4 regions of the Klebsiella quasivariicola genome follow, and region 1 is predicted to be linked to each of the others. Evidence: predicted binding sites of a transcription regulator. Region 1 holds the regulator's gene; each other region holds the start of a gene.
The links. The regulator LexA, encoded in region 1, represses DNA repair genes until DNA is damaged. The targets are predictions, from matches to a motif close to TNCTGTATGTACATACAGNA.

Region 1 (6,024 bases):
ACGAAGCTGTCGCGGCCGAGCCAGGAGACGGCGAAAAATTTCTGGATACCGTTGAGCATCCGCAGCGGCGGATTAACTTCCCCTTTCTCGCGACCCGGCGAGCGGCCAAACATCACCGAGACCGGCACCATTTGCACATCGAGATCCGGATGGTTGCGGTGCAGATCGAGGTAGTCGTGGAACAGCTTGATGGACTCTTCTTTTGGCGTGTAATAGGTAAACACGCGTGGCCCGCCGTGGATGAATACGTAACGCGGCAGCAGCGTGCCGTCGATCTCCAGCGGTTCAAACGGGTCAGGTAAATCATGCGCCAGGCATTGGGCGCGCAGCGTCAGCAGGTCCGCCTTCGAGTTATAGGGCAGGACGTACATGATCGGACGCGAGGTATCGAGTCCTAATTCCTGGGCGGGTTCTGCCGGAATAGACTTGCTTTTTACCAGCACCCGTAATGGTAAATTCAGTAATTTATAGTAAATTCGTTGCCAGCCGGACATAAACGATGTGAAGCCTCTGGTTAATCATGCAAATGCGCGGCAAGAATAACAGAAAGCGGGCAAAATTTCCGTTACCGCGCGGCAAACGCGTACACTCATCGACGTCATTTACATAAAAAAGGTTTTGTGATGGCCAATAATACCACCGGGTTAACCCGAATCATTAAAGCGGCAGGTTACTCCTGGAAAGGATTTCGCGCGGCGTGGGTCAACGAGGCCGCGTTTCGTCAGGAGGGCGTCGCCGCCATCGTGGCCGTCGCGATCGCCTGCTGGCTGGACGTCGACGCCATCACCCGCGTATTGCTGATTGGCTCGGTCCTGCTAGTGATGATAGTCGAAATTCTCAACAGCGCGATTGAGGCGGTTGTGGATCGTATCGGCTCGGATTTTCACGAGCTTTCAGGGCGCGCCAAAGATATGGGGTCGGCGGCGGTTCTGCTGGCGATTATCATCGCGCTGATCACCTGGGGGATGCTGCTGTGGAGCCATTATCACTAACGTTCTTCGCTAACCCTCGCAAAATCTAAACAATCTGCCGATTTTTGTGTGCCATGTGGTTCCAAAATCACCGTTAGCTGTATATACTCACAGCATAACTGTATATACACCCAGGGGGCGGAATGAAAGCGTTAACGACCAGGCAGCAAGAGGTGTTTGATCTCATTCGGGATCATATCAGCCAGACGGGCATGCCGCCGACGCGTGCGGAAATTGCTCAGCGCTTGGGGTTCCGTTCCCCAAACGCGGCGGAAGAACACCTGAAAGCGCTGGCGCGTAAAGGCGCGATCGAGATCGTCTCCGGTGCCTCTCGCGGTATTCGTCTGTTGACGGAAGAAGAGCACGGCCTGCCGCTGATCGGCCGCGTTGCCGCCGGTGAACCGCTGCTGGCGCAGCAGCATATTGAAGGCCACTATCAGGTCGACCCGTCGATGTTTAAACCCAACGCCGATTTCCTGCTGCGCGTCAGCGGGATGTCGATGAAAGACATCGGCATTCTGGATGGCGATCTGCTGGCAGTCCATAAAACCCAGGACGTGCGTAATGGCCAGGTCGTCGTCGCGCGCATTGACGAGGAAGTGACGGTGAAACGCCTGAAAAAACAGGGTAACGTCGTCGAACTGCTGCCGGAAAACAGCGAGTTTTCTCCGATCGTCGTCGATCTGCGCCAGCAGAGCTTCACCATTGAAGGCCTGGCCGTCGGCGTGATCCGTAACGGGGAGTGGCTGTAACTCCCGTCTTAACGCAGCGTCATCATGATGCATGACGCTGCGATGTTTCTCCTCTGTCTGGTCCCTCTTCATGCTGCTCAACGCCGCCGATAAAGCACTGTGGCGCCTCGCGCTACCCATGATTTTCTCCAATATCACCGTTCCGCTGCTGGGGTTGGTGGATACGGCCGTGATTGGCCACCTGGACAGCCCGGTATACCTCGGCGGCGTGGCGGTCGGGGCGACGGCCACCAGTTTCCTTTTCATGCTGCTGCTGTTTCTGCGTATGAGCACCACCGGGCTGACCGCGCAGGCCTGGGGCGCCAAAGATCCGCAGCGCCTGGCGCGGGCGCTGGTGCAGCCGCTGGCGCTGGCGCTGGGTGCCGGGGTGCTGATTATTGCGCTACGCCTGCCGCTGATTAACCTTGCCCTGCATATTGTCGGCGGCAGTGAGGCGGTGCTTGAGCAGGCGAGACGGTTTCTCGAAATCCGCTGGCTCAGCGCACCCGCCTCGCTGGCCAATCTGGTGCTGCTCGGCTGGCTGCTGGGCGTCCAGTACGCCCGGGCGCCGGTGATTCTGCTGGTGGTGGGTAATCTGCTCAATATTGTGCTCGACCTGTGGCTGGTGATGGGCCTGCGGATGAACGTCCAGGGGGCGGCGCTGGCCACGGTTACCGCCGAGTACGCAACCCTGATCATTGGCCTGGTGATGGCGAAGCGAGTGCTGACGCTGCGCGGCGTGTCGCTGCTGATGTTAAAAAATGCCTGGCGCGGGGATCTGCGCCGGCTGCTGGCGTTGAATCGGGATATCATGCTGCGCTCTCTGCTGCTGCAGCTCTGTTTTGGCGCACTGACCGTGTTCGGCGCCCGTCTGGGCAGCGACATTGTGGCGGTTAACGCGGTACTGATGACCATGCTGACCTTTACCGCCTATGCGCTGGATGGCTTTGCCTATGCCGTGGAGGCCCACTCCGGCCAGGCCTACGGCGCCCGCGACGGTAGCCAGCTGCTGGAAGTCTGGCGGGCGGCCTGCCGGCAGTCTGGCATGGTGGCGCTGGCGTTTGCCCTGATTTACAGCCTGGCGGGGGAGTACATCATCGCTCTGCTAACCTCGCTGCCTTCTCTGCAGCAGCTGGCCGATCGCTATCTGATCTGGCAGGCCATCCTGCCGGTGGTCGGCGTCTGGTGCTATCTGCTGGACGGCATGTTTATCGGCGCCACGCGCGGCGCAGAGATGCGTAACAGTATGGCGGTAGCCGCGGCGGGGTTTGCTGTAACGCTGCTTTCGGTCCCACTGCTCGGTAACCATGGTCTGTGGCTGGCGCTGGCGGTGTTCCTCGCCCTGCGCGGCCTGTCGCTGGCGCTGATCTGGCGTCGCCACTGGCGGCGCGGCACCTGGTTTAACTAATCATTTCCGTTCATCGCGGCTAGCCGTGAATTCCCGCGGTTGCGCGCCGCTTACCGGGGCAGCTCAGTGGCCCGGCTCAGGGTAGCGTAAGCCGGGAAAATCCCCTCAGCCTTATCAATCGGTAGGATGGTTAAAAATTCCGAATAACGAATCCACCCCAGCATTCTCATCTATAGTTAATACCATGTCCGGCACAAAACGGGCTGTAAACCCACCGAATGATGAGGACGTTATCATGAATAAAGACGAAATCGGCGGTAACTGGAAACAGTTGAAAGGTAAAGCCAAGGAACAGTGGGGCAAACTTACCGATGATGATATGACCGTAATCGAAGGGAAGCGCGACCAGCTGGTCGGCAAAATTCAGGAGCGTTACGGCTATGCGAAGGATCAGGCTGAGAAAGAAGTCTCAGACTGGGAGCATAAGAACGACTACCGCTGGTAGCGTTCCCTGACCCGAAGAGTGAAGCATTTGTGTTAGTGCCTGTCTGAATGGCGCAGGGACGCGCCGTTAACCCTTTTTCCCGCTGCGGCTCACGCTCAGCGGGCTTTCTTTTTGAGCTGGATGGTATGATCGTGCTGGCAGTGTCCCGGTGTGCTGCAGGCTTCCACTTCCACACAACCCGCACAGAGACCGTGGGCTTCAATCACGTTGTGGCGCAGGGCAAAACCCATGCGGGCCGCCAGCGTATGCATGATATCTTCCACCCCTTCCGCCGCTTCCTCTTTTACCACGCCACAGCGGTCGCAGATAAACATGGCCGAGCTGTGAGTCGGCTGGTCAAACAGATGGCACAGCACATAGCTGTTGGTCGATTCCACCTTGTGAACAAAGCCCTGTTCAAGTAAAAACTCCAGCGCACGGTAGACCGTTGGCGGCTTAGCCTGTGGCTCTTTCTCACGTAGCAGGTCCAGCAGATCGTAGGCGCTTATCGCCCCTTGCTGCAGGCTCATCAGGCGCAACACTTCCAGACGCTGTGGAGTCAGGCGTACGCCGCGCTGCGCACAAAGCTTTTCAGCATGCGCTAACATCTCTTGCGAAGGGGTCTTATCCATGAGCATCCTCAGGTTGCGTGAATTTGAATCTGTTACTTTATCACGTTCCGCGTAAAACACCGAGAGCCGGCGGGTGATACAGGTCATACTTCAGATTGTCGGAACGTGCGCCAGGCACGGGCGCTGGCCGCTTACACCCGCTCAGTACGCGCTTTAGCAGGCTGCCTAAAACCGCCATGCCGAACTTAAACGCAACACGTATAGCCCGGGGTATGCTATATCTGAAGTGTCTCATTTTCGGAAGAAAACGATGAAACGACCTGATTGCATTCGCCACTGGCGCGAACTGGAAGGGCCCGACGATGCCACTTATCCCGACAGCCCGGAGCGTTTTTCCATAGGCGCGCCGCTGGGGCGCGGTTTACGGCTCAACCGGCTGGGGATCCACCACGAGCGGCTGCCGCCGGGGCGGCGCACCTCTTATCCGCATGCGGAGAGCGATGAAGAAGAGTTCATCTATGTGCTGGAGGGTTATCCGGAAGTGTGGATAAACGGCTATCTCTGGAAGCTGGAGCCGGGCGACAGCGTTGGGTTTCCTGCCGGCACCGGCATCTGCCACACCTTTCTCAATAACACCGAGCAGGAAGTTCGCCTGCTGGTGGTGGGCGAAGCCAACAAGAAGTACAACCGCATTTATTACCCGCTCAATCCCGGCTATGCCGCGACGCGCCAGGATCGTTGGGTTGACCATCCGCCGCAGTTCTTCGGACCACACGACGGCAAGCCGCGGAAAAAGTAGTCGTTGCAGGTGAGGGGCGAAGCGCGGCGCAGTATGCGCCTGTGGTGTATCTTTATGCTATAGTAGCGCCCCTTTTTACCCGGATGCTTATTTATTCACCATGATGCCTGAATCAACCTCTTCCGTTTTCCCGGCTCACCGTTTCTCCATCGCGCCGATGCTCGACTGGACCGACAGACACTGCCGCTACTTCCTGCGGCTGCTGTCGCGGCATACGCTGCTGTATACCGAAATGGTGACCACTGGGGCGATTATTCACGGTAAAGGCGATTATCTGGCCTATAGCGAAGAAGAGCACCCGGTTGCTTTGCAGCTCGGCGGCAGCGATCCGCAGGCCCTGGCGCAGTGCGCGAAGCTGGCCGAAGCGCGCGGCTATGATGAGATCAATCTCAACGTTGGCTGCCCCTCCGACCGCGTGCAGAACGGTATGTTTGGTGCTTGCCTGATGGGCAATGCGCAGCTGGTGGCCGACTGTATCAAGGCGATGCGCGATGTGGTGTCGATTCCGGTCACGGTAAAAACCCGTATCGGTATCGACGACCAGGATAGCTATGAGTTTCTGTGCGATTTCATTGAGACGGTCTCCGGCAAGGGCGAGTGTGAGATGTTTATTATTCACGCCCGCAAAGCCTGGCTCTCCGGGCTGAGCCCGAAAGAGAACCGCGAGATCCCGCCGCTGGATTACCCCCGCGTCTGGCAGCTGAAGCGCGACTTTCCCCACCTGACGATGGCGATTAACGGCGGGATCAAATCGCTGGACGAAGCCAGACTGCAGCTTGAGCATATGGATGGGGTGATGGTCGGGCGCGAGGCCTATCAGAACCCGGGCATTCTGGCTTCGGTCGACCGAGAAATTTTCGGCGTCGCCGGTGCGGATGCCGATCCGGTGGCGGTGGTGCGGGCCATGTATCCTTATATTGAGCGTGAGCTCAGCAAGGGCACCTATCTGGGTCATATCACCCGCCATATGCTGGGGCTGTTTCAGGGGATCCCCGGCGCCCGCCAGTGGCGTCGTTACCTGAGCGAGAATGCGCATAAAGCTGGCGCCGATATTGCGGTGCTGGAGCATGCGCTTAAGCTGGTAGCCGATAAACGTTAATTTCTGACGAAAACCTGGTG
Region 2 (6,024 bases), on a different replicon from region 1:
CGCACTCTATAAGCTGCCAAAACTCAGTAAAGGTAGTGTTGAGTATGCTGTGGCCGAAATGGAAGCCGGTGGCTACATTTTCAAAAAGAAACCTTCTGGCAATACCATGAAATACGCGATGACGATTCAGAATGTCATCGATCTGTATAACCATCGTAAAGTACCCAAGTACAGGGATCGCTTCGATAAAGCCTTTACGATTTTTGTATGTAATCTTAAAGGTGGTGGTTCCAAGACAGTTTCTACCGCTTCATTATCACATGCTTTTCGAGCTCATCCTCAGCTTCTGTTCGAAGACCTGCGTATTCTGGCCATCGATTTCGATCCGCAGGCATCTCTGACAATGTTCCTGAGCCATGAGAATTCAGTGGGCCTGGTTGAAAATACGGCTGCTCAGGCCATGCTCCAGAACGTGTCTCGTGAAGAATTACTTTCCGATTTTATAGTACCGTCTATTATCCCTGGTGTTGATGTAATCCCTGCTTCCATTGACGATGCATTCCTTGCTGAAGGCTGGAAGGGATTGTGTGAAGAACATCTCCCAGGGAAAAATATTCATGCTGTGCTTAAAGAGAACATTATCGATAAGCTCCAGCATGACTACGACTTTATTTTCCTTGATAGTGGTCCGCACCTTGATGCGTTCCTGAAAAACTGCATTGGGGCGGCAGACCTTATGTTGACCCCTCTTCCACCGGCTACGGTTGATTTTCATTCTTCCCTGAAGTTTGTGGCCAGCCTCCCTGCCCTCATAGATTCCATCGAAATGGATGGGCACACCTGCAATCTCATCGGTAATGTCGGCTTCATGTCCAAGATCCTGAACAAGTCTGATCACAAAATTTGCCATAGTCAGGCCAAAGAGGTTTTCGGTGCCGATATGCTAGACATGGTTCTGCCGAGACTGGATGGTTTCGAACGCTGTGGGGAGACTTTTGACACAGTTATTTCAGCAAATCCAGCAACCTATGATGGAAGTACAGAGGCACTAAAAAGCGCAAAATCAGCAGCGGAAGACTTTGCGAAGGCAGTCTTTGATCGCATCGAGTTCATTCGTACTAACGGAGGTATGTGATGTCGAATGAGAAAAGAAAAACCATCGGCAGACAGTTAAATACCCAGGCGTCAATGGTCGAGATGACTGACACCGATAGAAGCCAGGTATTTACCTTAAAAACCGGCAGGAAGGTAACGTTCAGGTTTGTTCGGATACCTGCAGCTGACGTTGAAAGTATGACCTTCGTAAACCAGGAGAACAATGGACGAGATCAACTTGCTCTAACCAGGGAGTCTCTGAAATCCATTATCCAGACGATTAAGTTTCAGCAGTTCTTCCCCTGTATTGGTATTAAGCAAGGTGAAAAGATTGAGATACTGGATGGTTCAAGACGGCGAGCCTCAGCGATTTATATCCGCACAGGCCTTGATGTCATGGTTACCGATGAACATTTATCAGCTGATGAAGCTCGCCAACTGGCTAAAGATATCCAGACAGCTAAAGAACATAATCTTCGGGAAATCGGCCTGAGACTGATAGCTCTTAAAGAGTCCGGATTCAATCAAAAGGAAATTGCTGAACTGGAGGGGTTATCTCAGGCTAAGGTCACCAGGGCGCTGCAGGCGGCGGCAGTACCGCAAGACTTGATTGCTCTGTTCCCGGTTCAGTCGGAGTTGTCATTTAGTGACTATAAAATTCTTTTAGAAGTTAACGAAAAACTCAGTGAAAAGGGCTTAACGCCTGAAGAACTCATTCAGTCTGTCTCAGATCGGCATAATGCAATTTTAAGTGATTGCGAGCGACCAGAAGACGAACAGAAAGCCAGTATACTGAAGCTGATTTCTCAGGCATCTCAGGCATTGATAGCGCCACCTCCTAAGGAAAAGTCAGTGATTTCCCCACTCTGGACCTTTGAAGAAAAGGACAAGTTCGCGCGCAAGCGTGTGAAAGGGCGCACGCTGACTTATGAGTTTAGCCGTATGTCAAAAGTGGTTCAGGATGAACTGGACAAGGCTATCAATGAGGTCCTTGAAAGAAATTTGAGTCAATAATTTCGCCATGGCGATTTCACATCTAACTTATTGTAATTAATAAGTTTAGGTTGAGAATTTCAAGGTGAAATCGCCAAAGTTTTACGCCAGTTTCGCTTCAGGAATATCTGACCATCGTGTCGTATAAGCAGGAGAAAGCATCTCCCGTTTCATCTGCCATTCCGGGGCAATGCCCCGCCCCGCAAACCATACTTTACCCAGCCCTGAGTGGTTGATCCCGTCCAGAACCTTCATCAGCTCAGCACTGTGAGGGCGTGGCGGGCGTTCGTCGAACAGTTGCAGCTGCGAAACGCCGGAGCCGGTGAAGTCATTCAGCATAACTCCGGCTTTGGCATACCGGTGCTCATCCCTCCAGATACGCTCCAGAGCCGTTGTGGCGGCTGCAATGATGTCCCTGGTGTCCTGAGTCGGGGTAAGCAGTTTTTCCGTGGCCACGTTGCCGTAGTACGGCTCTTTAGCGGCGAACGGGGACGTTTTGATGAAAACGGAAATATGCCGGCAATACTGGCGCTCTTTACGCAGCTTTTCAGAGGCCCGCTCTGCGTGCTGGCAGATAGCCTGGCGGAGCGACTCGAACTCAGTGATCTTCACGCCAAAACTGCGGCTGCACACAATTTGCTGTTTAGTCGAAGGGGCTTCCTCAAGCGAAAGGCAGCTTTCCCCGTTCAGTTCACGTACCGTTCGCTCAAGGACCACAGAAAAATTTTTGCGGATGAAGGCCGGGTTCGTCAGAGCCAGATCGAGTGCGGTCTTTATGCCCAGCACATTCAGCTTGCGTGCAATACGGTTACCCACCCCCCATATTTCTTCAACTGGCTGCAGTGAAAGCAGTTTCCGCGTTCTCTGCGGATTTCCCCTGGTCAGAGCGAGTACGCCACGAAACTGTTTCCACTCTTTTGAGGCCCACTGGGCTGATTTTGCGAGAGTTTTCGTTGGTCCGGCGCCCACGCCAATGGTCAGGCGGGTACAGTCATACACGTGCTGACGCAGCTGCCGGCCGAAGTCCTCAAGCCCCATACAGTGCTCCACGCCGGTCAGGTCGAGGAACATCTCATCAATGGAATACTGTTCCACCCTGGGGGCCAGTTCCTCCAGGCAGTTCATCACGCGCGCCGACATCGAGGCGTAAAGTTCATAATTACTTGAAAAAGAATATATTTTTTCCGGGTACCTTTCGTTTTTTATCTGAAACCACGGAGTTCCCATTTTGATCCAGGGCTTCGCCTCGGCACTGCGAGCGATTACGTTCCCGTCGTTGTTGCTCAGGACGACTATCGGCTTTCCTTTCAAATCCGGGCGGAAAACACGTTCACAGCTGGCATAGAAGCTGTTCACATCGGCCAGGGCAAACATCAGTACATCTCCCTCGGGCGGTGGATGATATGCGTGACGACGCCAAAGATATCCAGCTCGTCGGGATCAGGATAAATCGGCGACCAGGAGGCATTCATGGGCTGCAGCGTCAGTCGCGGCGTCAGCAGAAGCCGTTTCACCGTAAACTCCCCCTGTACGCTGGCGACAACGATATCGCCGTGCCGCGGCTTTTCAGCACTGTCCACAACCAGCAGATCGCCATTGTACAGACTGCCGTCGGCCATGCTGTCTCCGCTGGCACGCAGGTAGTACGTCGCGCTCGGATGCCGTATGCAGTAATCATGGAGATCCAGATCGGACTCGACATAGTCAGCAGCAGGGCTGGGAAAACCGCAGCTGGCCAGATCGGCAAACAATGGATGGGCCTGTGGCGGGAGTTCTTTCCCGGTGCTGAAAAGTTGTAGCTTCATCTTTCCTCCTGACACTCTAATTTCACTGGTTATACATACAGTATATTTAACAGCATGACGATAATCCAGATCGCATGCCTTAAGAACATTTTGAGTAAATAAAGGTGTTCAAAATGCTTAAATTAATCATTTTGATATTTTTATATTGCTCATATTGAGAAATATTACTTTGATTTTTTCATTTTGCTCGTATAATTGGTATCAAATTGAGTGTAATTAACGGAGCATATTGATGAATATTTACTGCGATGATGGTTCAACTAATGTTAAGCTGGCATGGTTTGAAGGAGATGAGCTTCAGACCCGGGTTTCTGCGAACTCCTTCCGTCATGGCTGGAAAGTGGCGGAATTCAGTGCGGCAACGTTCAACTATCAGGTGGGTACGCTGAAATACACCTGGGACAGCGTCAGCCGGGATGCCATCCCGACAACAAACGTGGAATATCAGTACGGTGATCTCAACCTGCTGGCCGTGCATCATGCGCTGCTGAACAGCGGACTGGAGCCGCAGCCGGTGAGCCTGACCGTGACGCTGCCCCTGAGTGAGTATTACGACGGGGACTGCCAGCGGAACGAGGAGAACATACGACGCAAACGGGAAAACCTGATGCGTGAGCTGGTTCTGAATAAGGGCAGGGCATTTACCGTAACGGACGTGAAGGTGATGCCGGAATCACTACCGGCGGCGTTCTCCCGTCTCGCGGAGCTGAAGCCCGGCCCCGCGGAGACCACCCTGATTATCGATCTCGGTGGCACCACGCTCGATGCCGGTGTGATTGTCGGCCAGTTTGATGATATCAGTGCGGTGCACGGTAATCCGTCTGTCGGCGTGTCACAGGTCACCCGCGCAGCTGCAGGCGCGCTGCGGGCGGCAGACAGCGAAACCAGCGCCCTCATCGCTGACACTATCATCCGCAACCGCAATGATCGTCAGTATCTGCAGCGTGTGATCAACGATGCCGGTAAAATCGACGAGGTTCGGAACAAAATAGCAGAGGCGATCACTTCCCTGGGGGCGCGTGTCACCAGTGAGCTGACGGCCTTCAGGAACGTTAACCGGGTATTCCTGGTCGGGGGAGGGGCTTCCCTCATAGAAGAAGCTATCCGTCAGGCCTGGCCTCTGGCTCCTGACCGTATCGAGGTTATCGGCGATCCGCAGATGGCGCTGGCCAGGGAGATTGCCCTTTACAATAAAGAGGACTAAACGTGCCGGACGGCCAGTATTCTTTCTATCTGCACAGCGACGATCGCACCGACATCGCGGCAATGGCAACCATCAGCACCATCTCACAGCCCCTGCGCGGTGAGTTCATCCGTACCGCCGCCACCGCCGGGGCGGTGGTATACCAGGTGGATGCCCGTTTACCGGCGCTGATCCCGGTGTTCTTTGCCGGGCAACTGAGCGCTGTCCGCCTTTGCGCCGTGATGGCCCTGGTCTCCGGAACCTGGTCCTCACTCACCGGCCTTCCGGATGAGCCCGAAAATGGTGAGGCTGCTCTGCCTGTGTCACCGGAGACAGAATACCAGCGCCGGCGTTACACCCTGACGCTTCAGAATGGCCGGAGTGGGGAACGGGTGGAAAGTGTGCTGACGGAAGCGTCATCCCGTCTGCGTGGGGATCTGCTGAGAAACCTGATTATCACCGGTCTTGCCCTCCACACGACGGCGCCGGAACTGCCGCGCCTGCTGGCCAGTATGCCGGTACCGCCCACCTCGGTCAGTGAGCTGCAGGCACTGGTTCAGCAGATGGCCGGCACCGCTGACGTGAACAGGGCTGCAGCTGCAGTACCGGATACGCCGGCAGCATCTGCCGCGCCGGTGTCCGGGTCGGATACCCGGGAAATAAAGAAAAATATGCGGCGTGCATTCGGTGACTAAAATCAAAAACAGATCTTGTAATATACAGAATTAAATGGTTTTCATCCCCAGGGAGGTTCTCATGTCACCAGGATTCAGAAATGTGCTCCGTCTCGCCCGCATTCCCGTCGACAGCAGTGAACCGGTGCGCAGAAAATTTGGCAGCCGGCTGATTGGCATTGTGACGGTATGTCTGCTTCCGCTTCTGGTTTTCGACGTTCCGCAGTGGGTTTTCATTTTGTCGCAGGTCATCTGGGGGGCGGGCGTCTATATTGGCCTGTCCCTGGCCGGGGATAAATCCCTGAACCGCTGATATAAACTTTCCGGTTGTTCA
Region 3 (6,024 bases), 2.5 Mb from region 1:
GTCATCACGCAGCGGCCGGACAGATAAAAATTTGAGGAGCCTTTATGAATCCGACAATGTTACGGGTAACAAATCGCATTATCGAACGGTCGCGTGATACCCGCGCGGCTTACCTCGCAAGGATTAACCAGGCTAAAACCGACACCGTGCATCGTGCGCAACTGGCCTGCGGCAACCTGGCTCACGGTTTCGCGGCCTGCCAGGCGGAAGACAAAGCCTCCCTGAAAAGCATGTTGCGCAACAATATCGCCATCATCACGTCCTACAACGATATGTTGTCCGCTCACCAGCCCTATGAACACTATCCGGACATCATCCGTAAAGCGCTGCATAGCGCCAATGCGGTCGGCCAGGTGGCCGGTGGCGTGCCGGCGATGTGCGATGGCGTAACCCAGGGGCAGGACGGGATGGAGCTCTCTTTACTGAGCCGCGAAGTGATCGCCATGTCCGCTGCCATTGGTCTGTCGCATAACATGTTCGACGGCGCGCTGTACCTCGGCGTGTGCGATAAAATTGTCCCCGGCCTGACCATGGCAGCGCTCTCTTTCGGCCATCTGCCGTCGGTCTTTATTCCGTCCGGTCCAATGGCCAGCGGCCTGGCTAATAAAGAGAAGGTCCGCATTCGCCAGCTGTACGCGGAAGGTAAAGTGGATCGTATGGCGCTGCTGGAGTCCGAAGCTGCCTCGTACCACGCGCCGGGGACCTGTACTTTCTACGGCACGGCGAATACCAACCAGATGGTGGTCGAGTTTATGGGCATGCAGCTGCCGGGCTCCTCTTTTGTCCATCCGGATGCCCCGCTGCGTGAAGCGCTGACCGCCGCCGCCGCGCGCCAGGTCACCCGCATGACCGGCAATGGCAACGAGTGGATGCCGCTGGGGAAAATGTTCGACGAAAAAGTGGTGGTCAACGGTATCGTGGCGCTGCTGGCGACCGGGGGGTCCACCAACCACACCATGCACCTGGTGGCGATGGCTCGCGCGGCAGGGATCATCATTAACTGGGATGATTTTTCCGACCTGTCCGACGTGGTGCCGCTGCTGGCGCGCCTCTATCCCAACGGCCCGGCGGATATCAACCACTTCCAGGCAGCGGGCGGCGTTCCGGTACTGGTGCGCGAACTGCTGAAAGGCGGCCTGCTGCATGAGGATGTTCACACCGTAGCCGGCTTCGGTCTGTCACGCTACACCCTGGAGCCATGGCTGAATAACGGCGAGCTGGACTGGCGTGAAGGGGCGACAGCGCCGCTGGACGACCAGGTCATCGCCACTTTCGAAAAACCGTTCTCCCGTCACGGCGGCACCAAAGTGCTGAGCGGTAACCTGGGACGTGCGGTGATGAAAACCTCAGCCGTTCCGGTAGAGAACCAGGTGATCGAAGCGCCGGCGGTGGTGTTCGAGAGCCAGCACGACGTGTTGCCAGCCTTTGAAGCGGGTCTGCTGGACAAAGATTGCGTAGTGGTGGTCCGTCATCAGGGACCAAAAGCGAACGGGATGCCAGAATTACATAAACTTATGCCGCCACTTGGTGTATTATTGGACCGCCGTTTCAAAATAGCGCTGGTGACCGATGGCCGACTCTCTGGCGCCTCCGGTAAAGTCCCCTCAGCCATCCACGTCACGCCTGAAGCGTACGACGGTGGGCTGCTGGCGAAAGTGCGCGATGGCGATCTTATTCGCGTGAACGGGCAGACGGGGGAACTGACGCTGCTGGTGGAGGATGCCGAACTGGCGGCGCGTCAGCCGCATATCCCTGACCTCAGCGCGTCGCGCGTGGGAACCGGTCGGGAGATGTTTGGGGCGCTGCGTGAGAAGCTCTCTGGCGCGGAGCAGGGCGCAACCTGCATCACTTTTTAAGACGATTTAATTTCTAGATCTGGCGAGAGAAAATCCTGATGAAAAACTGGAAAACAACAGCAGAAGCAATCCTCACCTCCGGTCCGGTTGTCCCGGTTATCGTAGTGAAAAAGCTGGAGCACGCGGTACCGATGGCGAAAGCGCTGGTCGCGGGCGGCGTGCGCGTGCTGGAAGTCACCCTGCGCACCGAGTGCGCCCTGGAAGCGATCCGCGCGATTGCTAAAGAAGTGCCGGACGCGATTGTCGGCGCGGGCACAGTCACCAACGTTGAGCAACTGAAAGCGGTGACGGAAGCTGGCGCGCAGTTCGCTATCAGCCCGGGGCTGACCGAATCCCTGCTGAAAGCGGCGACCGAAGACGGCACCATTCCGCTGATCCCGGGGATCAGCACGGTGTCCGAGCTGATGCTGGGTATGCAGTATGGTCTGAAAGAGTTTAAATTCTTCCCGGCGGAAGCCAACGGCGGCGTGAAAGCCCTGCAGGCGATTGCGGGTCCGTTCGGCCACATTCGCTTCTGCCCGACCGGCGGTATCTCTCCGGCTAACTACCGTGACTATCTGGCGCTGAACAGCGTGCTGTGCATCGGTGGTTCCTGGCTGGTGCCAGCCGACGCGCTGGAAGCCGGTGACTACGATCGCATCACCACCCTGGCGCGTGAAGCGGTGGAAGGCGCGAAGTAAACGGCGCCTCAAGGTCAACAACCCGGTCAGCGGCAACGCGACCGGGTTTTTTTGTCTTTAGCCTTCGACGATGACCGCAGCGGCGGCGGTTTTAGCCCGTACTACAGCCTCCTCAACCGAATCGGCAACGGCGAGGGTCACCCCCAGGCGGCGGGTGCCGTCGATCTCCGGCTTGCCGAACAGACGCAGCTGCAGGCCAGCCCCGACGGCTGACTGTAGCTGGCCAAAGCGGACGTTCTGGCTGGTCAGCTGCGGAAGGATCACCGCGGAGGCGGCCGGGCCATACTGGCGGATGGCGCCGACGGGCAGTCCAAGGAAGGCGCGAACGTGCAGGGCGAATTCCGAGAGATCCTGCGAGATCAGCGTGACCATGCCGGTGTCGTGTGGGCGAGGGGAGACTTCACTAAAGATCACCTCGTCGCCGCAAACGAACAGCTCCACGCCGAACAAGCCATGACCGCCCAGCGCCAGCACTACCTTGCGGGCGATGGTCTGGGCACGTTCGAGGGCCAGGTCGCTCATCTGCTGCGGCTGCCAGGATTCACGATAGTCGCCGTCTTCCTGACGATGACCAACCGGGGCGCAGAAATGCACGCCATCGACGGCGCTGACGGTGAGCAGGGTAATTTCGAAATCGAAATTCACCACCCCTTCAACAATCACGCGCCCGGCGCCGGCGCGGCCGCCTTGTTGCGCATAACGCCAGGCTTCGCTGAGCTGGTCAGCCGAGCGGATAAAGCTCTGGCCTTTGCCGGAGGAGCTCATCACCGGTTTGACGATGCACGGCAAACCGATCTCGGTAACCGCCGCGCGGAAGCCGTCTTCGCTGTCGGCAAAACGATAGCGGGAGGTAGGAAGCTGCAGCTCTTCTGCCGCCAGGCGGCGAATGCCTTCGCGGTTCATGGTGAGCTTTGCCGCCCGCGCCGTGGGGACCACTTTCTGCCCGGCCTGCTCGAGTTCGACCAGGGTATCGGTGGCTATCGCTTCGATCTCAGGCACGATGTAATCGGGTTTTTCCTGTTCAATCAGGGCGCGCAGGCTCTCGCCGTGCAGCATATTGATGACGTGAGCGCGGTGGGCGACCTGCATCGCCGGGGCATCGGGGTAGCGGTCGACGGCGATAGTTTCAATGCCCAGACGCTGACATTCAATGGCGACTTCCTTGCCCAGCTCGCCGGAACCTAACAGCATTACTTTGGTGGCTGCCGGGCGCAGCGCGGTGCCTAATACAGTCATAACTCTCTTCCGCAGTAAAAAAAGATGGCCACGATTATAAACGAAAACGTTTGCGTCTGTCTTTACGCGCGTGAGTTGAGTCCGCAGAGGAAATTTGTTATACTGTATAAAAATACAGTATTGAGAGGCTGCAGCATGGCGGTTGAAATTAAATATGTGGTGATCCGCGAAGGTGAGGAAAAAATGTCTTTTGCCAGCAAAAAAGAGGCCGACGCTTACGACAAAATGCTCGATCTGGCAGAGGTGCTGAATGACTGGCTGGTGGCATCGCCGCTGGAGATGGATGACGCCCAGCGCGATACCATGGCGATGTGGCTGGCAGAGCGAAAAGAGGCGCTGCAGCATATTCTGCGCGTCGGCCGACTGCCGGAGCATGATACGCCCGCGCACGACGTCCCCGCACCGGCGGCGGCCGGCGAGACTTCTTCGGCGGATGATGACGCCGTGCCGGTTGCCAAAGCGCGCAAAGGCAAAGCGGCCTGATTAGCGGCGGCCAGCCATCGGCTGAGGGGGCAGGAAGCCGTCTGCCGCGCCCACCTTTGCGCATCTTTAGCCACGTCTAACATTTCCTGACATCGCGTCGTTTAGGCTGATAACAGTGTTTGTCACCTGAGAGGAAAACCATGGCTAACTGGCTAAATCAACTGCAGTCGCTGCTTGGGCAGAAGGGCGCGTCACCGACTGGCGAGTCGTCAACAGGAAGCGCCTTACTACCCGGCGCCATCGGTGGGCTGGCCGGACTGCTGGTGGCCAGCAAATCGTCACGCAAACTGCTGGCGAAATATGGCACCAGCGCGCTGCTGGCAGGCGGCGGGGCGGTGGCAGGCACGGTATTGTGGAACAAGTATCAGCAGAAAATGCGCGCTCAGCACACGCCCGCACCCGGATCTGTCCCTGAAACGACTGCGGTGCCGGCGGATGTCGATCCGCGAAGCGTACGGCTGATTACGGCCTTGGTGTTTGCCGCGAAAAGCGACGGCCATATTGATGACCACGAGCGGGCGAATATTGAAACCCAGCTGCGGGCGGCCAATATTGACGTTCAGGCCCGGGTATTGATTGACCAGGCGCTGGCCCAGCCGTTGGATCCGCAGCGTCTGGCAGAGGGCATTGTTGATCCGCAGGAGGCGCTGGAGATCTATTACCTCAGCTGCGCGGTGATTGATATCGACCATTTTATGGAGCGCAGCTATCTGAACGCGCTGGGAGAGGCTCTGGCATTGCCAAAAGATGTGCGGGCCGACATCGAACAGGATATCCAGTCACAAAAACAAGCGCTAAGCGGTTAAATTATCACGTTTCGCTTGCATCGCCCGCGTCTTTTGCCACCCTTATAGACACGTCATCATTCAGGCGCCACCGTGCGCCCTGAATGCACTTGTGTCACGATAAAGCAGCAGAAGAATAACATGCCACCTAAAGCCAAACGGATCCCGCACGCCATGACCTTGCATGGCGATACACGCATCGATAACTACTACTGGCTGCGCGACGATGAGCGTGCGCGACCTGACGTGCTGGAATACCTGCACGCGGAAAACGCCTACGGCAAGGAAGTGATGGATTCGCAGCTCAATCTGCAGGAACGTCTGCTGAAAGAGATTATCGACCGCATCCCGCAGCGGGAAGTCTCCGCCCCCTACAGTAAAAATGGCTTTCGCTACCGTCAGGTATATGAGCCAGGCTGCGAATACGCTATCTACCAGCGGCAGTCGGTGCTGAAAGAGGAGTGGGACGAGTGGGAAATCCTGCTCGACGGCAACCAGCGGGCGGCGAAGAGCGAGTTCTACACGCTGGGCGGGCTGGGCATCGCGCCGAACAACCAGCTGATGGCCGTGGCGGAGGATTACCTTTCCCGTCGCCAGTATGGCCTGCGTTTCTGCGATCTCAGCAGTGGGGAGTGGTATCCGGAAATTATCGAAAATGTCACCTCCGGATTTGCCTGGAGCAACGATTCACGCTTTGTGTGGTATGTGCGTAAACATCCGACTACGCTGCTTCCTTATCAGGTCTGGCGCCACACTGTCGGCACTCCGGCGCAGAACGACGCGCTGATCTACGAGGAAAAAGAGGAGACCTTCTACGTCAGCGTGCATAAAACCACCTCTCAGCAGTTCGTGGTGATTTATCTTTCCAGCGCCACCACCAGCGAAGTGCTGCTGCTCAACGCCGAGCTGCCGGACGCCGAGCCGGTCTGTTTCCTGCCGCGGCGTAAAGATCACGAATATAGCCTCGATCACTATCAGCATGCC
Region 4 (6,024 bases), 1.5 Mb from region 1:
GAAGCACCGGGAAGGTGAGCTGATTACCCGCTACATTGAGGCCAGCGCTGCGCAAGCTGCGGTAGATGACTTGCTGACGCTCGAAAATGAACCTGTGCTGGTGCAAGCCTGGATTGAGCAGCATATGAATCCGGCGTTAATGAACCGCATGAAGCAGACTATCCGCGCGCGGCGCAAACGCCATTTTAACGCCGAGCATCAGCATACGCGTAAGAAGTCTATCGACCTTGAGTTTGTCGTCTGGCAGCGTCTTGCCGGCCTGGCGCAGCGGCGGGGGAAAACCTTGTCTGAAACCATCGTGCAGCTGATTGAGGATGCTGAGCACAAAGAGAAGTATGCCAGCAAAATGTCGAGTCTGAAGCACGATCTGCAGGTGCTGTTAGGCAAAGAGTAATCAGTACGGTCTGTCTGATGCCACCCAGGCGTAACTTCCCCCAGTCGTGAAGGCGAGTTAACGCCATAAAAAAACCCGCCGAAGCGGGTTTTTTTATCAGTTATAACTTAAGCCGCCGGCTGAGTTACAACGTCTTTGTAGCCTTTAACTTCGATCTCTACACGACGATCCGGAGCCAGGCAGTCGATCAGGGCAGCGCGCGCTTTCACGTTGTCACAGGTGTTGCCAGTAACCGGGTTGGATTTACCCATGCCGCGAGCGGAGATTTTGCCAGCCGGGATGCCTTTAGCAACCAGGTAGTCAACAACGGACTGAGCACGTTTCTCAGACAGCTGCTGGTTGTAAGCTTCGGAACCGATACGGTCGGTGTAACCCAGAACAACAGCAGAACCGTCTTTCGGATCCATGTTGCTCAGCTGGGTGTACAGCTGATCCAGAGCCTGCTGACCTTCCGGTTTCAGGGTTGCTTTGTTGAAGTTGAACAGAACGTCAGACTTCAGGGTGAAGTGCTTGGTAGTCACTTCCGGAGCCGGAGCCGGAGCCGGAGCTACAACCGGTGCAGCATCTTCCTGACCGAAGCGGTAGGAAACACCCACGCTCAGCATGCCGTTGTCCGGACGAACGCCAACGGTGCCCGCGTCGCCGATGTTGTTAACCCACTGGTATTCCAGACGGGTAGCGATGTCACGAGTAACAGCCCACTCTACGCCGCCCGCAAATACCGGGGAAACGCCAGTGTCGTGGTTGTCGCCAGCGATGCTGTTGCTGGAGTCTGCGCGCCATACCATGCCGCCCAGACGGGTGTAGATGTCCAGATCGTCAGTGATCGGGTAACCCAGTTTAGCGGTCAGCTGAACGCCCTGAGCTTTGAATGCGCCGTTAACCTGGTCGCCTTTGTACGGCATACGGCCCAGCCAGTCGTAACCCATTTCGAAACCGAGGTACGGGTTAACCTGGTAACCACCGAACGCACCAGCGCCCAGCTGGCTTTCGTGGGTCGGACCATTGTTGTTCAGAGAGCTGTTGTACCAGCCAGTGTCATGGAACTGGGACCAACCCAGTTTACCACCTGCATACCAGGTGTTATCTTTCGGAGCGGCCTGCGCTACGGTAGCGAAGCCAGCCAGTGCCACTGCAATCGCGATAGCTGTCTTTTTCATTTTTTGCGCCTCATTATCATCCAAAATTCGCCATGAAGTTACAAAAGACCTCACGGTTAAATCCTTCACCGGGGGCGTGACTTGTTGTTAACTATGCTGATACATGCAGCGTAAGCCGATCACCCCTGGCGATGTAAAGTCTACAACTTAGTTCGAAACTTACAAGTGTGAACTCTGTCAGGCATATGAAAAAAAAGGGTTGTATACACAATATTTAACAAATATGGTTGATTTTCGTACGCAGGGAAAAGGCAGAAATCCCCGTGTGGCAGGCATTCAGCGAAAAAGACCCTCTAAATCGCAGCACCTTAACCAACGGTAAAAAAAATTCCAGGAATAATCCTAATTTCACTCAATGATACAAATTTGAGTGAATTTTTAGCCCGCTGAGTTGTCTGCCGAGCGTGCCCTGATTTCTGACCGGGCGCATGATGAACCCCATCGCGCAGCCTTCCTGAGCGGCATTAACCAGACGCTCATGCTCCTCGGCGGTTAGCTCCTCCGCCAGCCAGCAGATAACCACACTATAATTCCCGGTGCGCAGCGCGCGGATCATCGAGTCTACGGTATGGCAGGGAGACAGCTGGCTAATTTGCATGACTTTAGACAGTGGCAGGCCGGCGGACTGAACCCACTGGCGGCTTAGCTTCTGTTGCGGTGTGAGCCAGAGCTGCCAGCGAGACTGTTGACCCAGCTGCTGTAATAAAGGTAGCAGTAATAACTGTGTCATCATGGGTTGATCTTCACGATAGACAATTTCACTGATCAGCCCACTGGCGGTCTGTTCGCCGGAACGATGAGCGTAGTGGCCAGCTGGAGCAGAAGCCTGTGCTGAACGATTTGCGTGAGCTGAAGTAAACATAGTCTATCCCGCCTGTAGTTACTGTATGTATGTACAGTATATCCGTCAGGGGAAAAGATCAACCGCAATTTGCCATTTTGCTGCCTGAAATTTACTCATTTCCTGCCGCGATGTGCCTTCCTCTGCTACCGCGTTCGACACTTTTTCTCCGGGCATCCTTAACGCAGGCTAATCGTTTCTCTCCCCCCGGTCGGTTGCAGCAACGCGAGAAAATTTCTGAAAGCTTCTCGCAAAACCGCATTCTGGTAGGAAAGTCGACAAAAATCACCTTGCTGCTGCCGGGGAAGTCCCTTATGTTTTCCATAGTGGATCCGCTAACAACTTAAGTTTAATTACATGATTAACAAAGGAATGATCATGAGAAAACTCGTTTGTCCGCGGCTCCCGCAATTTCAGGCCTGCGTTTCACCGCTGGGTCAATTACATACCCGTCCGCTCTTTGGCGGTTACAGTCTGGCCATTGATGACACGGTGTTTGCGATGGTGGCAGAGGGAAATATTTATCTGAAGGCCTGCGAGCAGAGCGCCGCCTATCGGGTTGAACACCATAATCCTTTATTGATGCTGCGCCGACATGGGCGCATCGTGCCGCTGAAATATTATCAGATCGACGACGCCTTATGGCGCGATGAGAAACAGCTCTTTCGCCTGTCGCTGTTGTCATGGCAGAGTGCCCAGCGCGAAAAGTATCACCGCCGGGATTCTGGCCGTTTGAAGGATTTACCCAATATCAGCTTTCATATGGAAGTGCAGCTGATTCATGCGGGCATTCCGGATGTCAGGACGCTTCGGGATATTGGCGCCCAGCAAGCCTGGCTGAAGCTACGTGAAAATAATGCTTCTTTGTCACACAGTGTACTGCTGGGGCTGGAAGCCGCGATTGGCGGGATCCATGTCGCCGCGCTCCCGACGCCGCGGCGTCAGGAGCTGATGGAATGGGCGGAGGATCGCTAGCGGATAACAGTCTTCATTCAGTTTGAGTATGAACGCGCTGTTGCAGGCGGCAGATTTCAGGCAGCAGCGCGAGCAACAAGCCGATTTGCTGTAATACCAGCGGCTCTTTACTGTCCGCGCGCGGTTCCAGATGCTGAATCCGGCTTTGCAGGCTGGTCAAAGACTTTTGTACCCGATGTTCATCGGCGGGGGTATGGTGCAGGGCGTCATCAACATAGCAAACCGCATCATCCAGCAGGGCGAGAATATCGGGGGTGGACAATTTTTCCCGATGCGCGCCCAGGGCGGAGATATAGCTGGTGAAAGTATGATTCAGACAGAGCAGGCGAAACGCGGTCTCGCGCTGAGTGGCGTCTGCACGTGGTTCCGTCGATAAATTAGAGACGACGGAGGCCAGTTCCGCATCCCGGTTGTAGGCATCGCGACGGGCCACGCGGTATGCCAGGCGGTTGTCGCGTCCCTGGTGATACTGTTCCAGAATCGCGTCCAGATAACGGCAGTTGGCATTCATCGCCCGGTCCAGCACTCGTGGCAGGTTACGGAATTTCCAGTCCGGCCAGATGAAGCTGACTGCCGCCCAGGCAATGGCGCAGCCGATAAGGGTATCAATGATGCGCGGCAGCGCGACCTCAAAACCTTCCCCGAGCAGGTTAAAGCACAGCAGTACCAGCAGGGTAATAAACATGGTGGCATGGGCATACTGTACGTTACGAAAGGCAAAGAACAGCACGCCGGTCAGGACGATCAGCAGTAATTGCCCTTCAACAGAGGGAACCAGCAGCAGGACGGGCAGGCCGATCGCGACGCCAACCAGCGTGCCGATAATTCTCAACGCCAGTCGATGGCGGGTGGCGTTATAGTTCGGCTGACAGACAAACAGGCTGGTCAGCAGGATCCAGTAGCCATGCTGGAGGCCGGTAAACTGAATAAAGGCATAGCCGGCGCAGAGCACCAGTGACATACGCACCGCGTGGCGAAAAAGGGCTGATTCTGGCGACATATTGCGCCGCAGACGCAGCCAGATATCGTTCAACCCGCCGAGCCGATCATCGGCCAGCAGTGTCTCGGTATTACTGTTAACAGGGGCGGTGGTTTGCACCGATTCAATCGTGGCCAGCTGCGCATCGATGGCGCGCAGGTTATTGAGTAAAAAGCCCAGGGCATTGATCTGCTCGTCGGATGCGCCGCTGGCGCGCACGCGCTCGAGTGCCGCATCGAGATGCATAAACGCGCGTTCAAAATGGGCGTCATGTTGATAAGGTTCGCGCAGCAGAATCGCCCGCGAGAGCTTCTGGCAGGCCTGTGCCTGCATCGACAGCATACGCTGGAAACGGAACATCACGTCGCTGTAGCGAAACTGATCGCGTAGGGTTTGATACTGAATATGCGACGAGCTGGCGCGTTCATGAATATCCTGAGCCACAAAGTAATACTGCAGTGTGCGGCGAGTGCCGCGCTGGCCCCGGTCGCCTCGCAGTCTGGTTAAGAGCGATACCTTGGTCTGATTAAGCGTCGCCACCAGTTGGCCATTGGCAAGGGCCAGGTCGTATAACGGCGCCTGGCTCTCATCCTCCAGGTCAGGGTCAAACAGCCGGGATTTGAGCTCCAGATAGCGGGCCAGTTGCTCATAGCTGCGCGCCAGGTTGTCCTGCAATGGGCGAATAGGAAAGATCAGGTGCCCGGAGAGGGTTAGCAGGTTGTACCACACGGCGCCCGCCAGCAAAAACAGCGGTTGCAGATACCAGTGATCGTACAGCGTGACGCCGAGCATAGTATAGATAGCAATGAGTAACGCGCCGAAGGCGATAGTCGCATAGCGCTGGCCAAGGCCGCCGAGCAAAATAAAGCCGATGGTAGAGACCGTCAGACCGAGGGCAAACAGCGGTGGCCAGGGAAAAAGCAGCTCCACGGAAGCGGAGGCGATAAAAAAGCAGACCAGGGTAATGGCAAGGTTTCGCAGGCGACCGGTCAGGCGGTCGTCAAGATCGGTCAGGGCCGCGGCCACAACGCCGAGGGTCAGAGGGATGGTCAGTTTGACTTCACCGATCCACCAGGGAAACAGCGTCGTGCCGCAAAGCGCGATAAAAATCCTTACGTTATAAAGCCAGGCACTGTTCCAGGTGTAGCGACGTAGCAGGGGGCTAATCATGTCCGTGTTCCGTTCGGTTACTGAAAGCGACGACGCGCATTGGCTTCACGCGCAGCACGCGCGGTTTCCACAGAGACGACCCGGCGTCCCACCGGCCAAAGGGCAATGGCGGCAATTTTAAAGTTAGCGATTCCCACCGGAATGCCAATAATCGTCAGGCATTGAGCAATGCCGCTGAAAATATGCATCAGACACAGCCACCAGCCGAAAAAAATGAACCACAGAATATTCAGCACCGTGCCGCCGGCGTTCAGCAGTCCATTTTTGCGGCCTGGCTCCAGTTCATCGACATGAATTGCCTCATTACCATAGGGAAATAACGAAAGGCGAGTAATTTCCCAGCAGGAACGGGTCAGCGGCAGCGTCACGATAAGAATGATGCTGACCAGCGTGGCGAGCAGCCAGCCTAAGGTGGTGGCGAAACCGCCAAGGATAAAATTCAAAATATTCAGAATGGTACGCATAAACCCTCGGTTTTGCCCTGTGGATAATTAGACCTGACAAT

Region 2: a site for LexA is predicted at 3,857-3,876, ahead of umuD (translesion error-prone DNA polymerase V autoproteolytic subunit). Genes of this name have one in related genera too.
Region 3: a site for LexA is predicted at 3,873-3,892, ahead of B8P98_RS10520 (YebG family protein). Genes of this name have one in related genera too.
Region 4: a site for LexA is predicted at 2,436-2,455, ahead of sulA (SOS-induced cell division inhibitor SulA). Genes of this name have one in related genera too.

What each region holds. Positions count from the first base shown of each region.
Region 1 is NZ_CP022823.1:5,181,054-5,187,077, reverse strand. Features, by position in the region: gene plsB (glycerol-3-phosphate 1-O-acyltransferase PlsB) at 1-494, opposite strand, end outside; gene B8P98_RS26085 (diacylglycerol kinase) at 624-992, shown strand; gene lexA (transcriptional repressor LexA) at 1,115-1,723, shown strand; gene dinF (MATE family efflux transporter DinF) at 1,794-3,110, shown strand; gene B8P98_RS26070 (CsbD family protein) at 3,346-3,555, shown strand; gene zur (zinc uptake transcriptional repressor Zur) at 3,651-4,166, opposite strand; gene B8P98_RS26060 (cupin domain-containing protein) at 4,417-4,905, shown strand; gene dusA (tRNA dihydrouridine(20/20a) synthase DusA) at 5,006-6,004, shown strand.
Region 2 is NZ_CP022825.1:33,609-39,632, forward strand. Features, by position in the region: gene B8P98_RS29455 (AAA family ATPase) at 1-1,075, shown strand, start outside; gene B8P98_RS29460 (ParB family protein) at 1,075-2,049, shown strand; gene B8P98_RS29465 (Y-family DNA polymerase) at 2,131-3,402, opposite strand; gene umuD (translesion error-prone DNA polymerase V autoproteolytic subunit) at 3,402-3,833, opposite strand; gene parM (plasmid segregation protein ParM domain-containing protein) at 4,066-5,037, shown strand; gene B8P98_RS29480 (plasmid partitioning/stability family protein) at 5,040-5,711, shown strand; gene B8P98_RS29485 (hypothetical protein) at 5,773-6,003, shown strand.
Region 3 is NZ_CP022823.1:2,099,186-2,105,209, forward strand. Features, by position in the region: gene edd (phosphogluconate dehydratase) at 45-1,856, shown strand; gene B8P98_RS10510 (bifunctional 4-hydroxy-2-oxoglutarate aldolase/2-dehydro-3-deoxy-phosphogluconate aldolase) at 1,895-2,536, shown strand; gene purT (formate-dependent phosphoribosylglycinamide formyltransferase) at 2,594-3,772, opposite strand; gene B8P98_RS10520 (YebG family protein) at 3,908-4,255, shown strand; gene B8P98_RS10525 (tellurite resistance TerB family protein) at 4,396-5,061, shown strand; gene ptrB (oligopeptidase B) at 5,182-6,024, shown strand, end outside.
Region 4 is NZ_CP022823.1:3,637,088-3,643,111, reverse strand. Features, by position in the region: gene matP (macrodomain Ter protein MatP) at 1-394, shown strand, start outside; gene ompA (porin OmpA) at 502-1,554, opposite strand; gene sulA (SOS-induced cell division inhibitor SulA) at 1,907-2,416, opposite strand; gene B8P98_RS18350 (TfoX/Sxy family DNA transformation protein) at 2,774-3,370, shown strand; gene yccS (YccS family putative transporter) at 3,384-5,519, opposite strand; gene B8P98_RS18340 (YccF domain-containing protein) at 5,537-5,983, opposite strand.